3 regions of the Pseudarthrobacter sp. 01T43 genome follow, and region 1 is predicted to be linked to each of the others. Evidence: riboswitches for the same ligand, from Rfam matches in the RefSeq annotation. Region 1 holds a riboswitch; each other region holds the start of a gene.
The links. Region 1 has a riboswitch for cyclic di-AMP ahead of AC1DIM_RS16070 (M23 family metallopeptidase). Riboswitches for the same ligand answer to the same signal wherever they lie in the genome.
Positions count from the first base shown of each region.

Region 2: it holds a riboswitch for cyclic di-AMP, as region 1 does, so the genes downstream of both, AC1DIM_RS00350 (aggregation-promoting factor C-terminal-like domain-containing protein) here and AC1DIM_RS16070 (M23 family metallopeptidase) in region 1, are expected to answer to the same signal.
Region 3: it holds a riboswitch for cyclic di-AMP, as region 1 does, so the genes downstream of both, AC1DIM_RS02410 (LysM peptidoglycan-binding domain-containing protein) here and AC1DIM_RS16070 (M23 family metallopeptidase) in region 1, are expected to answer to the same signal.

Region 1 is NZ_JBFTPV010000021.1:4,556-9,739, reverse strand. Features, by position in the region: gene serC (phosphoserine transaminase) at 19-1,149, opposite strand; gene AC1DIM_RS16075 (iron-dependent transcriptional repressor DtxR) at 1,427-2,119, shown strand; cyclic di-AMP (ydaO/yuaA leader) riboswitch at 2,295-2,513, shown strand; gene AC1DIM_RS16070 (M23 family metallopeptidase) at 2,517-3,341, shown strand; cyclic di-AMP (ydaO/yuaA leader) riboswitch at 3,491-3,652, shown strand; gene AC1DIM_RS16065 (C40 family peptidase) at 3,723-4,412, shown strand; gene AC1DIM_RS16060 (NlpC/P60 family protein) at 4,583-5,184, shown strand, end outside.
Region 2 is NZ_JBFTPV010000001.1:80,781-85,964, reverse strand. Features, by position in the region: gene AC1DIM_RS00370 (phosphatase PAP2 family protein) at 1-131, shown strand, start outside; gene upp (uracil phosphoribosyltransferase) at 144-779, shown strand; gene AC1DIM_RS00360 (VOC family protein) at 840-1,214, shown strand; gene AC1DIM_RS00355 (YdeI/OmpD-associated family protein) at 1,325-1,768, opposite strand; gene AC1DIM_RS00350 (aggregation-promoting factor C-terminal-like domain-containing protein) at 1,934-2,638, opposite strand; cyclic di-AMP (ydaO/yuaA leader) riboswitch at 2,644-2,805, opposite strand; gene AC1DIM_RS00345 (ArnT family glycosyltransferase) at 3,026-5,101, opposite strand; gene AC1DIM_RS00340 (glycosyltransferase family 39 protein) at 5,105-5,184, opposite strand, start outside.
Region 3 is NZ_JBFTPV010000002.1:168,968-174,151, reverse strand. Features, by position in the region: gene AC1DIM_RS02415 (aggregation-promoting factor C-terminal-like domain-containing protein) at 23-1,309, opposite strand; cyclic di-AMP (ydaO/yuaA leader) riboswitch at 1,691-1,855, shown strand; gene AC1DIM_RS02410 (LysM peptidoglycan-binding domain-containing protein) at 1,859-2,680, shown strand; gene AC1DIM_RS02405 (globin domain-containing protein) at 3,083-4,291, shown strand; gene ribA (GTP cyclohydrolase II RibA) at 4,308-5,184, opposite strand, start outside.

The DNA of each region.
Region 1 (5,184 bases):
ACGGGTGCCGCGCGGAAGTTACTTGCGCAGCTCGCCGACGACGTAGTCGATGCTTGCCAGCAGGGCGGAGACGTCGTCCGGCTCGATGGCGACGAAGGTCGCGATCCGGAGCTGGTTCCGGCCCAGCTTGCGGTACGGCTCGGTGTCCACCACACCGTTGGCGCGCAGCACCTTGGCGATGGCTGAGGCGTCGATCGAGTCGTCGAAGTCGATGGTGGCGATGACGTTGGAACGGTCCTCGGACTTGGTCACGAACGGGGTGGCGTATTCGGATGCCTCGGCCCAGGCGTAGATCCGGCCTGCAGAATCGGCAGTGCGCTTGCTGGCGAAGTCGAGCCCGCCGTTCGAGTTCAACCACTGCACCTGGGAATCCAGCGTCACCAGTGTCGAGAGAGAGGGCGTGTTGTACGTCTGGTTCAGCCTGGAGTTATCGATGGCCGTCTGGAGGTCCAGGAAGTCCGGGATCCAGCGGCCGCTCGCCTTGATCCGCGCTGCGCGTTCCAGTGCGGCGGGGGAGAACAGGCCCAGCCACAGGCCGCCGTCTGACGCAAAGTTCTTCTGCGGGGCGAAGTAGTACACATCCGACTCGGCAACGTCCACGTCCAGCCCACCGGCGGCGGACGTCGCATCCACCACGACCAGCGAGCCGGCGTCGGTGCCCTCGACGCGTTTGACCGGAGCTGCAACGCCCGTGGACGTCTCGTTCTGCGGCCACGCGTAGACGTCAACGCCGGCCTCCGCCCGGGCATCCGGGCGGGTGCCGGGCTCGGACTTGATGATGGAGGAGGCCTCCAGGAAGGGCGCCTTGTTGGTGGCCGAGGCGAACTTGGAGCCAAACTCGCCGAACGACAGGTGCTGGGCCTTCTTTTCCACCAGGCCGAAGGCTGCGATGTCCCAGAATGCCGTGGAGCCGCCGACGCCCAGGATAACCTCGTAGCCCTCCGGGGCGCGGAAGAACTGGCTGAGGCCCTCGCGAACGGAACCCACCAGGTTCTTGACGGGCGCCTGGCGGTGGGAAGTACCGAGGATTGTCCGGGACGCTGCTGAGAGGGCCTCAAGCTGCTCCGGCCTGACCTTGGAAGGTCCCGCGCCGAAGCGTCCGTCCTTGGGCAGGAGATCGGCAGGAATAGTGATGCTGGTTTCGCTCACAAGGGCTCCAAATTCGGCATGGACGTGGTTGACGTCCGGGACGGTGGGGTGGCCGGCAGTCAGCGGCGACTGCAACGAGGGCCGCTTTTATTCTGCCTGAAACCTTGGATCGGGCGGCAACCGGCGCCGTCATAGTCTGGTCAGTGAGACGATTCGCAGCCTAGGGCGATTATCCGGACAAATTCAAAATAGGTTAAGCTTTTTACTGGACCTCTCTGCGGCTTGAACGCGATACGGTGGGTCAACGCAAGGTACTGTGCTCGAGGAGCTGAGCTGGATGACGGATCTGATCGATACCACGGAGATGTATCTTCGAACCATTTTGGAGCTTGAGGAAGAGAACATCGTTGCTCTTCGCGCACGCATCGCCGAGCGGCTGCGCCACTCCGGACCCACCGTTTCCCAAACCGTCGGGCGGATGGAACGCGACGGTTTGGTTGTGGTGTCCGGGGACCGTCATTTGGAACTCACCGAGACCGGCCGCAAGCGCGCCACCGAGGTGATGCGCAAGCACCGGCTCGCGGAGCGCCTCCTGGCTGACGTTATTGGCTTGGACTGGGCCTACGTTCATGATGAAGCGTGCCGCTGGGAGCACGTGATGAGCGAGCGGGTGGAACGGCGCATCTACCAACTCCTTGACCACCCCACCAAGTCGCCCTACGGCAATCCCATCCCCGGGCTGGCCGCGCTGGGCGGAGCTGCCGCCCTCCCTGAAACTGGTGTGATTAATCTCGTTGAGGCCATGCGCGGATACGGGCCGACGTCGAGTGTCACGATCAGCAGGCTGGCTGAGCCCATCCAGGTGGAACCTGAGTTGTTGGTACAGCTGGATGAAGGCGGAATCAGGCCCGGCGCGGCGGTCTCGCTGGAGCGCGTAGGGGAGTACATTTCCGTACGGGTTCCGGGGATCGAGGGCGCGCTCGAACTGCCACCGGAAGTCGCGGCCCACGTTTTCGTTTCGGTTAGCTGAAACCCGCCGCAGTCACATGAAGCGGTCCTGTGGCGCGGCCGATCCTCTTTGGGCTAGCGCAACTTCTGCCATTCCGCAAATATAACGGAATTGTTACTGTCCGTTTTGATCGCCTATAGTTTGAAACCAAGCGTCGATACAAAAGCGTTACCTGATCCGGAGCCGAGCTCTGCCAGCGAATCAGGTGCACGAGTCACCAACTGGCAGAGGCGGGGGAACCACAACCGGCAGTCGCAAGGCTGCCTTGGGGTGAAGTCCGTCAGCAGCAAGCCTCTTCCAGCGAGGGATCCTCACGGGATATTTCTGCGCGAAGTGCTTGCAGCGGCGGGCCGGGTCTTTGAACTCTCTGATCCGAATCCGACAGCTAACTTCGCAGGCTATCCAGAGAGGAACATTCTTGACCACGCAATACTCAAGGGGCCGCCGCCGCGCGGCGGGCCCTGCTTCGGCGCCTCGCACGGTCGGGGATTCCACCGCGGAGAGGCCCCGCGATCCGCAGCGCGAAGCGCGCCGCCGCCGGGGTGCATTCCGGCAGGTGACCGATTTCGCCGCCGCCAGCGGCGTAGGGCAGAAAGCCGGCATCGCCCTTGCCGCAACGGGCCTGCTCCTGACCGTGACCGTTCCGGTAACGGGCCCGGTCATGGCGGACCAGCAGCCCGGCCAGTCCGTTTCGGCAGTGTCGGCCGCTCCGCAGCCTGAGATTTCCGCCGAAGCTGGCGCGCAGATTGACTTCAGCCGCTCTTCCGTTGTTACCCAAGGCGACCCGGACGGCAAGCTCAAGCAGCTGTTGAGCGCCCAGTCAGTCGGGTCCATCACGCGTGCGGCCTCCGCCGGAACCCTTGGCCCGCCGTTGGCCCAGATGATCACCGCGTCGCCTTTCGGGTTCCGCGTCAGCCCTATCACCGGTGGTACCGGTGACTTCCACCGCGGCCAGGACTACGTGGCGCAGTGCGGGACCCAGGTGATGGCTGCTGCCAGCGGAACTGTGACATTTGTTGGCTGGCACCAGTATGGCGGCGGTAACCGCGTCGTGGTGGACCATGGCAACGGACTGGAAACCACGTACAACCACTTGTCCTCGTTCGCCGTCAAGGTCGGCCAGACCGTGACCCGCGGCCAGGTTGTGGCCCTCAGCGGCACCACGGGCGCCTCCACCGGTTGCCACCTCCACTTCGAGGTTCAGGTCAACGGCGACGTCGTTGATCCCACCGGATGGCTCTGAGCTCAAATGATGGTCAGCTCTCAAATCTCGGTGACATGCCGTGACCTGAATGTGACATTGGCTCTGATCTCCTGTAACGTCTAAAGCGCGTCAACTTTTCCGAAGTTGACGTTCTTGAGTGGATTGCCTAGCTCTGCCACCGCTCAAGGTCCGTTCGCATGACATCGTCTGGCAGGGGCGGGGGAACCAATTTTGGTCTTCGATTCTGAAGGCCTTGGGGTTAAGTCGCAAAGCTTCCCAGGAAGCGGCGCGGCCGGGTGAACTCCCATCCGAATCCGACAGCTCACCTCGCAGGCATTGGGAGAGGCTACCTTCGTGTCTTCACGCCATAATTCTGCGCGCCACCGTGCGCAAACGGTTCGCACCAATCCTTTGGGCTCCGTGTCCAAGGCAGTCAGTGCAAATGCCGGGACCGTAGGTCGCCAGGCTGCAGTCATTGCAGCCGCGTCAGGTCTCATCCTGACCATGGGGCTTCCGGCCAACGCCGCTGACACCACCGCTGGTGTGTCCGCGTCCACCGAGTCCGGATCCGCACAGGCTGCGCTTGCCGTGACCGCCGCACCCACCGCCACCGTCTCCTTCGAGCGCCCGGTGGTCAAGACCACGGCCGCGCCCGTGATCGAACGGGTGCGTGCGCAGTCCACCGCTACGGAAACAGCAGCCCGGGCTGCTGGTGCACCGGCTGCCGACGCGACCAAGGACGCATCGGCCAAGCTTGCGGATACCGTTTCCTCCGCAGCTGCGTCGGGCCTGGCAGCCATTGCCTACACCGGCATCGGCCACCCCTACCTGTGGGGTGGCACCACTCCCAACGGCTGGGACTGCTCGGGCTTCACGCAGTGGGTCTACGCCCAGGCCGGCATCAGCATTCCCCGCACGAACGCCTGGACCGTTATGCGGCCCACCTCCACGCCCGCTCCCGGTGACCTGGTTATGCAAAACGGCGGCGCCCACGTGGGCATCTACGTCGGCAACGGCATGATGATCAGCGCACTGAACCCCTCGCAGGGCACCATGCTGCACGCTGCTGCTGCAACGGGCACCTCCTCCTTCTTCACCCTGGCGAAGTAACTTCCCTGCGCCTTTGTCCCTGCAGTCTTGCGCTGCAGGGACTCTTCCTCGCGGAAACCCATACTGAATCCCCGTTCGGGGCGTGCCGGCGTACCCCCAAGATGCCGGCGCGTCCAAAGCCCTTATGCCTGCTACCGCGGTGCTGAGGAACACGAAAGAGAGAAACATTAATGACTACTCGTGCAGCTGTTGCACGGCACCGCGCCGAGGTCACCAAGACCAACTCGCTGGCTGTCATTGCCAAGGCAGTCGGCGACAACGCCGGCGGCATGGGCCGTCAGGCCGCGGTTATCGCCGCTGCTTCCGGCCTGGTCCTGACCAGTGGTATCGCGGCTAACGCCGCCGACACCGGTGTTCAGCACGAAGCGGCCCCCACCGTTGAGGTTGGCGTCGCGGCACCGGCCGTCATTTCGGCTGAATCCACCATTGCCATCTCCTACGAGAAGCCGGCAGTCACCACCACGCCGGCTCCCGTTGAAGAGCCCGCGGCCGTTGTTGAGGCGCCGGCCGCCGCCGCTCCCGCGGCCACGCCCGCGGCAGCCATCAAGGTGGCCTCTTCCGCTCCCGCAGCACCGGCCGCACCGGTCGCTGCCAGCGGTAAGGGCCAGGCCATCCTGTCCGCTGCGTACGCCCAGTTGGGTGTCAACCAGGACTGCACCATGCTGGTGACCAACTCGCTGGCCGCTGTAGGAATCCACTTCCACGACTGGCCCGCCGGCTACCTCTCCCTGGGCCGCACCGTGAGTGCAGCAGAAGCACAGCCCGGCGATCT
Region 2 (5,184 bases), on a different contig from region 1:
CGCACCGCCTGTTCCATTTCTTCCGGCGGCGTGAACACCGTGGGCCTGCACCCACGTTTGACCGGCCCGTGGTGCGTGATGTGGTGGAGGAGGGCGGCATTACCGGGCACGGCAAGGGCAACGCCGGATGATAGTTTTGACCCATGCGCACTCTTGTTGTGGACCACCCGCTGGTCGCCCATAAGCTCACCGTCCTGCGGGACAAAAACACATCGTCTCCGGTCTTCCGGATGCTGACGGAAGAGCTGGTGACCCTGCTCGCCTACGAGGCCACCCGCGATGTCCGCACCCAGCCTGTGACCATCGAGACGCCGGTGAGCACCACCATAGGCACCGCCTTCACCAAGCCCACTCCCTTGGTGGTCCCCATCCTCCGCGCCGGCCTTGGCATGCTCGAGGGCATGACCAAACTGGTCCCGACGGCCGAGGTGGGTTTTTTGGGCATGGCCCGGGATGAGGAAACCCTGGACATCATCACCTACGCCGAACGCCTGCCGGAGGACCTCACCGACAGGCAGATCTTTGTGCTGGACCCCATGTTGGCCACCGGCGGCACCCTGCGCGAAGCCATCAAATTCCTCTTCAAGCGCGGCGCCTCGGACGTCACCTGTATCTGCCTGTTGGCCGCGCCGGAAGGCCTGGCGAAGTTGGAAGAAGAACTTGCTGACTCCAACGTCACCATCGTTCTGGCCTCCATCGACGAAAAGCTCAATGAGAAGTCCTACATTGTGCCGGGGCTCGGCGACGCAGGAGACCGCCTCTACGGCATCGCCGGCTAGTTTCCGGCACAACGGCAAAAAGGCCTTCCGGATTCAGGAGCCCGCCGCTAGCCTGTGCGGATGGACTGGAAACTCGAGCTTGTCTTTGTCCCTGTATCCGACGTGGACCGCGCGAAGGATTTTTACGTCAACAAGGTGGGGTTCAACGCTGATTACGACGAGCGGCCCAGCGACGGCATCCGCTTTGTCCAGCTGACGCCGCCCGGCTCGGCCTGCTCGATCTGCATAGGGGAAGGGCTCAATGACGCCCCGCCAGGCACAGCCCCGAGCTTGCAGATGGTGGTCCCCGACATCCAGGCCGCCCATGAGCACCTCAAGAACAACGGGGTGGACGTGAGTGACGTGGACGTGCAGGATTGGGGCCATTTTGTGTACTTTGCAGATCCCGACGGCAACAAGTGGGCCGTGCAGTACATTCCGGGCCGCCAACCCTAAGCTCCCCGCGAGCCTAAGCCACGGGCCGCGAACCTAAGCCCAGGGCTGCGAAGCCTCGGGGTTGATTCGCCTGGGCGACGCAGCAGCGCGGTGGACGCATTGGCGGGGGCTCATTTCTTTCCGGCCTTGAGGTCGGCTACGACCTTCATGATCCGACGAGCCCGAGTTTCCGCTGTCTTGGCGTCGCCGATCGGCTCCACGTACCGGCGCTGTGTGCTGTAGTTCAGCGTGCCGTAGAACGCCTGGGCGGCCGGGTCGGCGGCCAGGGCGGCTGCGAGGTCGTCCGGGACTTCGATGATGCGCGGCTGGGTATCCAGTTCAACGTCCACTTCGACCGTGTCACCGGACGCTACGCCGGTGACGTCCCGGTTCGCCGTGCTCACTCCAATTAGATACTGCCCGCCCATGACCGCAATGCTGCTCCGGTAGCTCTTGCCGTTGATGGTCACCACCACGGGCGGACGCTTGCCTGCCCCGAGTGCCGCGACCACCCCCTCGGGAACATCAATGCCTGCCTTGTTGCCGCTGCCGATGATGGTGGTGGTGAATTTCATGGGCCAAGTATGACCCGGCGGCCCGAAGCATGGGAAGGAAGCAGGGGCTGCCGGGACGGCTGGCTGGCGGCGGGGAGACAAAAACAGCAGGCCCTGAACCGGGGGTTCAGGGCCTGCTGCATCCTGGCGGGACTTCGAAGAGTAGGGCTCAGGACAGAATGGGGTTTAGTACCAGTTGTGCGACAGGTGGAAGTTCAGCGCGCCGCACGGCGACTGGTAGCGCTCCTGGATGTAGTTCAGGCCCCATTTGATCTGCGTGCGGTAATTGGTGAGGTAGTCCGCCCCGGCGCTCGCCATCTTCTCGGCTGGCAGCGACTGGACGATGCCGTACGCGCCACTGCTGGCGTTGGTGGCTGTGGTGGTCCAGTCGGATTCCTTGGTCCACAGTGTGTGCAGGCACTGCATCTGGTCAGCGGACCAACCGTAGCTGGCCAGCTGGCCGGCGGCGTAGGCCTGGGCTCCGGCGGGGTCATTGACGGCCACAACAGGAACGGGCTCCGGTGCGGGGGCAGCTGCAGGAACGGGAGCTGGTGCAGGAGCGGGCGCTGGTGCCGGAGCGGGAGCAGGTGCGGGCTCGGCGGCCTGCGGCGCAACGCTGATCTCAGGAGCGGCGGGTTCCGGCGCAGGCTTGGCCTGCATTTCGGCCTTTTCCATTGTCAGCTGCGACTCGACGTCGGCCGTGGATAGCTTCTGGGTATCGCTGACCGCTGTCAGCGCGCCGGATTCGGACGCCTGGCCCGCTGCACCCAACCCGATCAGGAGGGCGCACGCCGTGCCGAGCACGGCTGCACGCTGTCCCAGCGAGGGAATTCGGTTGCGAAGTTTGGTTGACCCGTCCTGCGGGCGCGTTTGTACCTTGGATTCAGACATGGTTGATCGCCTCTCACACCTGCGGAGTTAGCTGTCGGGTTCGGATGAGGGCATCCGGCCACACGGAAGATCACGTGCTGGCTTCACCCCAAGGGCGACAATAAAAGCCCGGGACTCTGGGTCCCCCGCCTCTGCCTCGATCGAACGGAATCCGGGAAGCGGCAGAGCTTGGCGTCATCCGGATGTGCGGCCCGAACGGGATCCGCACTCTATCGACGGTACAGGAGCATGGCGATTAAGTCACATTTCGGTAACGAGGATCACGACGGCGGCGTGTTGCCTTGCGTCGATCGGCAAGCGCGCTTTGTGACCGCCACAATGGGGGGCGGCCCCTTCGCGGCCGCCAACCCGTTTTCAGTCCGTCGGGCTTACTCAGCCCATTCCGGTCTATCCGGCCAAGGCGTAGACCGTGGTGCCGCCGATGGTCTGCGCCGGGAAGTTCGCCGCCACCCATTGGGCTATCTGGGACGGCGCGTCCGATCCGCTGGTGGACCGCATATTCCCGCTGGCAATGAAGTAATGCACCCTGCCTTGCCTCACCAGATCCTGGAACTGGGCAACGGTGGGGGAGGGGTCTGTTCCGTTGAAGCCGCCCACGGCCATAATCGGTAGTTCCGTGGCCAGTTGGTAGCCGGCCGCGTTGTTCGAACCCACGACGGCAGCTGCCCAGGTGTAGCCGGACGCACCATCTTTCAGCGCTGCAACAAGCTCGGACGACGGCGTGGTTGCCCCGAGGAGGCCACCCATTCCGCCGGCTTGCCGATTACCGCCGCCGGCGTTCCCCCCGGGGCCGCCCTGACCGGATCCGCCCTGCCCGGTGCCGTTGGGGCCAACGCCGTTGGTGCCGAAGCCGTTGCGCGCCCCGCCGGCAGCGCCACCGAATCCGCCCGCCGCAGTCGCGCCAGGACGGAAACCGCCTGCGCTTGTCAGCGGCCCGGCACTGACGATCGCGCCGCTGTGGGCCGCGGCCGCAGTTGAAAGCGAGAAGGCCAGCGGACCCGCGAGGGATGCCGCGACGGCGAGGACCGCCGTCGTCCGCTGAACGAAACGGATCTGCAGGAGCCTACCAAACAGCACACCCGCGGCGCCGGCGAGCCCGCCGATCAGAACCAGCCAGCGGAGCCACGGACCGTATGCAGCGGTAGTGCCCAACAGGTCGAAGGCCATCAATGCCGCAGCCGCGACTGCAGCGGAAAGTAGCAGGGCCGCGACGGACTGCCGCCGGTGCTGCCAGAGAAGGACACCGCCCAGCCCGGTCAGCCCCGCGATTCCGGGCGCCAGCGCCACCGCGTAATACGGGTGGATGATGCCGGCCATGAAACTGAACACCAACGCGGTGACCAGCACCCACGAGCCCCACACCATGACCGAGGCGCGCACAGGGTCCGTGCGCGGTGCGCGGCGGCCAACCCACAGCAGGCCGGCGGCGAGGAGCAGGACGGAAGGCAGCAACCACGCGATCTGGCCGCCGAATTCGCTGTTGAACATCCGCAACAGGCCGGGGATCCCCCAGCCGTTTCCGCCGCCCACGCTGCCGGTTTCGTCGCCGGTCAGGCGGCCCAAACCGTTGTAACCGAGCGTGAGCTCAAGGATCGAATTGTGCTGCGAACCGCCAATGTAGGGTCGCAGATTCGCCGGCGTCAGCTCCACAGCGAGGAGCCACCAGCCGGCGGAGGCCAGCATGGCTGCTCCCGCCCCCGCCAGCCGGAGCAGGCGTCGGCCGATTCCTCCCGGCGCCGCCACGGCGTAGGCAAGGGCAAAACCGGGAACCACCAGCAGCACCTGGAGCTGCTTGGTGAGGAAGCCGAAGCCCAGGAACACCCCGGCCAGCACCAGCCAGTGCACCTTGCCGTCCTGGATGGACCGGAGCGTCGCGTAACCGGCGGCAGTCATGAGAAGTACCAGCAAGGCATCGGGATTGTTGAACCGGAACATCAGCGTGGCCACCGGTGTGGTGGCCAGCACCACGGCGGCGAGCAGGCCTGCGCGGTGCGCCAGCCGGGTATCACCAGTGGCCGGTGCCGCGGCCCGCCGTACCGCGAGATACAGCAGCCAGGCGGTGGCCACCCCCATTAATGCTTCGGGCACCAGGATGCTCCACGAGCTCAAGCCGAACAGACGGACTGCCAGGCCCATGATCCATAGCGAGGCCGGGGGCTTGTCAACGGTGATGGAGTTGGCGGCGTCTGAGGAACCGAAGAACCAGGCGGTCCAGTCCTGTGAGCCGGCCTGGGCTGCCGCGGAGTAGAACGCATTGGCCCAGCCTGATGCTCCCAGGTTCCAGAGGTACAGCACCGCCGTGGCCAGCAGAACCGCCGCCAACTCCACGTGCTCCCGGAGGTGTCGTGGACGGCCGCCCTGCGAACGGCCAGCTGGGGGACGGCCCGGCTCGGGGCCGCTGGCTGCCCCGCCCGTTGCCTGCTGAGGCTCGCCGGTGGCGTCGCTTGAGAAGTGGATGGCCATGGCTTACTGCTTAGTCAGCGCGTACACGGTGGAGTTGCCCACGGTCCGGGCCTGGAAGTTGGCCTGCACCCATGCGGCCACCT
Region 3 (5,184 bases), on a different contig from region 1:
ATCAACGAGTGGCGGTGGGCTCTTAGTACCAGTTCCTGATCACGGAGTGGTTCCAGGCGCCACACGGAGACCCGTAGCGGTCCAGGATGTAGCCGAGTCCCCATTCGACCTGGGTGCGGTAGCTGGTGAGCCAGTCGCTGCCTGAGCTTGCATACTTGCTGGCCGGCAGCGCCTGAGCGATGCCATACGCCCCTGAGTCGGGGTTTGTGGCGGTGGTGAGCCAGTTGGATTCCTTCGTCCACAGCTGGGCCAGGCACTGGAACTGGTCCTGGCCCCAGCCGAAGCCGGAAAGCCGTCCCGCAGCGTAGTTTCTCGCTGCCGCGGGGTCGTTGACCGCGCCGCCCGGAACGGAAGGTACAACGACGGGCGTCGGGGTCGGCGCCGGACTTTCCGCCGGAGGTGCTGGAACGGGGACTCCGGGCGCCGGGTTCTGGGGCGCCGGGTTCGCCGGGGCCTGGGCGGCAGCCCTGGCGGCGGCATCAGCCTGCCGGCGCGCCTGCTCTTCCGCTGCCGCCCGCTTGGCCGCCTGCGACACCTCGTAGGCGGCCTGGGCAGCCTGGCCTTGCCGGAATTCTCCTTCCACTGCTGCGGTGGTTCCTTTGAGTGAGGCGAGTTGGGCGGTGAGTTCATCGCTGTGCTGCTGTTGCTCCGCGACCTGCTGGGACATCGAGCGCTGGGCTGTCCGGGCTGAGCCAAGCTTGGCTTCGGCGACGCCGGCGAGCCGTTCGCGCTCAGTCTTTGCGGCACGCTCCTGCTCTGCCAGCGCTGCCGAGATTCGTTCCGACTCCGCTGATTTGTGGACCAGAAGCGCCGTCTTGTCACTGATGATCCGGACGATGTCAAGGCCGTGGAGACTGTTGGTCTGCATGGCGTCGAGCGCCACGAAAAAACCCAGGTTTGTGCCACCGGTCTTGTAAGACTGCACAGCAAGGGCCCCGATCTCTTTCTTGTGCCGGCTCGATTCATCGTGGGCATGGGCCACCTGGCCTGCCAGTGCATCCACCCTGGAACTGGCTGCCTGAAGAGCGGACTGTGCCACAGCGTATTCGGCAGCAGCGGCTACGGCGGCATTGCCCAGGGACTCCGCCTGAGTTTGCAGGCCACCGAGCAGATCCCCAATTCTGGTGACTTCGGCGGCCGTGCCGGCCTCGCTGTGCCTGGCCTTCTCCACGTCCTGCCAGGACGGAAACCCACCGTGAGGGGCCTGGTCCGATGCGTGCGCGGGTAGCAAGGAGAACGATGTGGCCACAGACAGGGCAAGTACCGCCGTGAGACCGGGCAGCCGCAATTTTTGCGCAGACAGGGACATAGTTCGTGAGCTTACCGGGCAAGTCCGGGATTCCGGCGGCCATTGCCGCCGGTTGGCATGCCCAGCGAACCGGCGGCGGGCATCGGGAAGTGGTGCTCTCTTACCATTTTCGGCGCCCGGAACGCCTTCAGCCGTGCGTATTTTGAGATTCGACGATCAGTTGGATGACCTGACCGGGAATATACGGATCCCGGGCGGTGACCTGCACCGTCGTGGCGAACGCAGGAAAAATCCAACACGTTAGCGGGGTGAATTTTGGCCCTACATTCCGTTATCGGAATGTGACATTGGGGAAAAGTACCGGTTATGGTCGTTCGGTGCCCTGGTTCAAAGCCAGGACATTCCCGTCAGTATGCCGAGCCCTGCCACTGACCCGGGACCCCAGACGCAATGCAACTGGCAGGGACGGGGGAACCACGTTTCCACGGCCTACTGAGGCCTTGGGGTTAAGTCGGCAATCGTCCCGTCCATCATGGCGGCGATCCCGGCCGGGTCTCTCCAACCCGAACCCGACAGCTCACCCCGCAGGCATGGGAGAGGCAATCAACCATGTCCAAGAAGTACACTGCCGCACGCCATCGTGCAGCCACCACCACCACGTCCCGCGCCCTGATGATCGGCCGGCCGGCCCTTGTAGTCGCTGCCGCATCCGGACTGTTTTTCGGCTTCAGCGCCCCGGCCCACGCCGGCGTCCAAGGACCTGACAACTCCGGAACAGCCGCTGCCCAGGGCCAGGTAAGTGCACCGGCAGCAGCCGTGGCTCCGGCCCCTGCACCGGCCGCGGCCAACATCCACACCGTCGTCTCCGGCGACACCCTCGGCCAGATCTCCGCGGCCAACGGCGTAGCACTGAACGACGTCCTGACCGCCAATGGCCTGTCGCTGACGTCGATCATCTACCCGGGCAACCAGATTCAGATCCCCAGCGCCGGGCAGGCCGTCGCGGCCCCGGCTCCGGCCGCAGCACCGGCTCCGGCAGCGAAGGCCGCCGCGGCCCCGGCTGCCCCCACGAACACCGGCATCAAGCTGGCCTCAACGTCAGCACCGGCCCAGGCCCCGGCCGGCTCAGTTGGCGCGGGAATCCTGGCCAATGCCTACTCCCAGATCGGGGTACAGCAGGACTGCACCGCCATGGTGGAGAAGGCACTGCGCTCAGTCGGCAAGAGTGTCGGAGACCTGGCCCCGGGCCAGTTCTTCCAGTACGGAAGCGTTGTTGGCACGCCCGCCCCGGGCGACCTGGTGATAACCGCCGGACACGTCGGCGTCTTCGCCGGAAACGGCCAGGTTGTCAGCGGCGGCGTGGACGGTTTCAAGACCCAGGTCCACTCCCTCAGCTGGCTCCCCGGCGCATCCTTCGTCCACGTAGCGTGACCCCAGCCGGCTGGACGGCGGCGCGCGGCACCCAGCCGCCCGCCGTCGTCGGCCGCTGCTGCATACTCGGACGTGCTGCCCGAACCAGGACAGCATGTCATTCCAGGCAGCAGTCGCCCAGGTCTGGTTACTCCGTTTCCCAGTGCCATGGTGGACGGCGTGATCCACGCCCGGGTAGGCAGTGAGCTGATGCGTCACAGCGGTGGTTCCAGGGCATCCCTTCAGACCCGGCAACTCGGTAGCCGCCTGCCACGTGATGCGACATCCCGCTCCGAAACACGCCGTCCTGCAAGGCAATGCCGCCGCCGTCCCGGCCCTTCTCCAAGCCGGCTCAGCCTGTTAGATTGGCACAGCCACGACGACTGACGCTGGGTTCAGCCGGTCATCAAGGAAGGACGCACCATGCTCTCTGACACTGCCCTCCCCGTCATCAAGGCAACGCTGCCTGTGGTGGGTGCAAATATCGAGGAAATCGCCAAACGGTTCTACAAACACATGTTCGAGGCCAGGCCGGACCTGCTCGACGGCCTCTTCAACCGCGGAAACCAGGCTGACGGCCGCCAGCAACAGGCGCTGGCCGGATCCATCGCCGCCTTCGCCACCTACCTCGTGGATAAGCCGGACCAACTGCCGGACCACCTGTTGTCCCGCGTTGCCCACAAGCACGTCTCGCTTGGCCTGAGCCCGGACCAGTACCAGATCGTCCACGACCATCTGTTCTGGGCCATCGTGGACGTGCTCGGGGACGCTGTCACCCCGGAGGTCGCGGCGGCCTGGGACGAGGTGTACTGGCTGATGGGGAACCTGCTGATCAACAAGGAGCGCGGGCTCTACGGCGCCGTGCACCTTTCCCCGGATACCATCTGGCGCACCTGGCGGGTGGCCCAGCGCATCCAGGAGACGGCCGACGTCGTCACATTTGTTGTGGAACGGACCGACGAACGGGACGTGAAGCCGTCCCTCCCCGGGCAGTACGTGACCATCAAGATGCCCATGAAGGATGGCGTACATCAGCCGCGCCAGTACAGCCTGACCCGCGCCGATGACGGACAGCACCGGCAGTTCGCTGTTAAGAGGGTCCATGGACTCGCCACTCCTGACGGCGAGATGTCCAACCTCCTGCACCAGGACGTCAATGTCGGCGATGAAGTGGTGCTTTCAGCACCCTTCGGCGATGTGGTGCTGGAGTACACCGACCGGCCTGTGGTGCTGGCCAGCGCCGGCATCGGCATCACCCCCATGGCCGGGATGCTCTCCCACCTGGTGAAGGCCGGCTCGCAGCGCCGGGTGATGCTCCTGCACGCTGACGAAAGTCCGGACTCGTTTCCGCTCCGCCAGCAGGTCACCGAGGACATCGGCCGGCTGCCTGAGGGATCCCTGCACAGTTGGTTCGTGAATCCGGCAGAGGATCAGGACCCGTCCGGATCAAGCTTCAAGGGGTTCATGGACGTCAATGCCGTGGAGCTGCCGCTGGACGCCGAATACTACCTGTGCGGACCTCTGCCGTTCCTGAAATCGGTGCGGAGTGCGTTGATCGCCAAGGGCGTTCCAGCCAAGGATGTCCAGTACGAAGTGTTCGGCCCGGACCTGTGGCTGGCTGACTTCCAGTGAATCGGAACCGCGCCGACTAGAACTGTTCTGCGGGAATCGTAAACCCGAGATCCAGGAGTCCGCGGCCGGCCTGTTCCAGGATCGGGTCCATGGTCAGCGATGCGTGGTTCAGCAGCACGTTGACGTCACGCTGGATCCGCTGGAGCGGGTGCGTCAGGCGGTGCACGCTGCCGCCTGAGCCGGTCAGGATGAGCCGGACCGCCTCGGCCGAGGCTTGGCCGCTGAGGCCGAGCGAGAGCCGGTACCGCGCGCGCTCTTCATCAGTGAAGGCAACTGGCCGGCGTCCGAAGGACGAGGAAACCACCCGGACAGCTTCTTCCCAGTGCAGGCGTGCGGTGGCAACCTGGCCGTACGCCTGGGTGAACCGGGCCTGGGCGAGGGGCGAGTCCGCCTGGCGTTTCTCCACGGTCTGCTTGACCTTGCGTACCATCATCAGCTTGCGGAACTCGTCCAGGGCATGCTCGGCAGCACCGAGAGCTGCCGCCGGCGCAACCATGTTCAGGAATGTGGCCATGGGGTAATGGATACTGGCATCCGGATGGATGAAGCTTCCCGGGTTGTCAGCGGCCGCCAACAGCTTCCACTCGAGGGCGCGGTGCTCCGGGACGAACAGGGCATCAGCCCTGAGATCGTTGCTGCCGGTCCCCCGAAGGCCCGCCGTGTGCCACACGTCCAGCAGTTCCAGGTCCGCCATGGGGACCAGGCACTGAAGGCGGACGTCGCCGTGCTGCACTGCCAGGAGCGCCCAGTCAGAATGCATCACGCCGGAGGCGAAGCTCCAGCGGCCGGAAATTGCGAACCCGCCCGGAACCTTCTCCGCTGATCCGGGAGGGGCTCCTGTTGCCGCAGCCAAGGGGGCGGGGCCATTGGCGAATACTTCGTCTTGTGCCCGT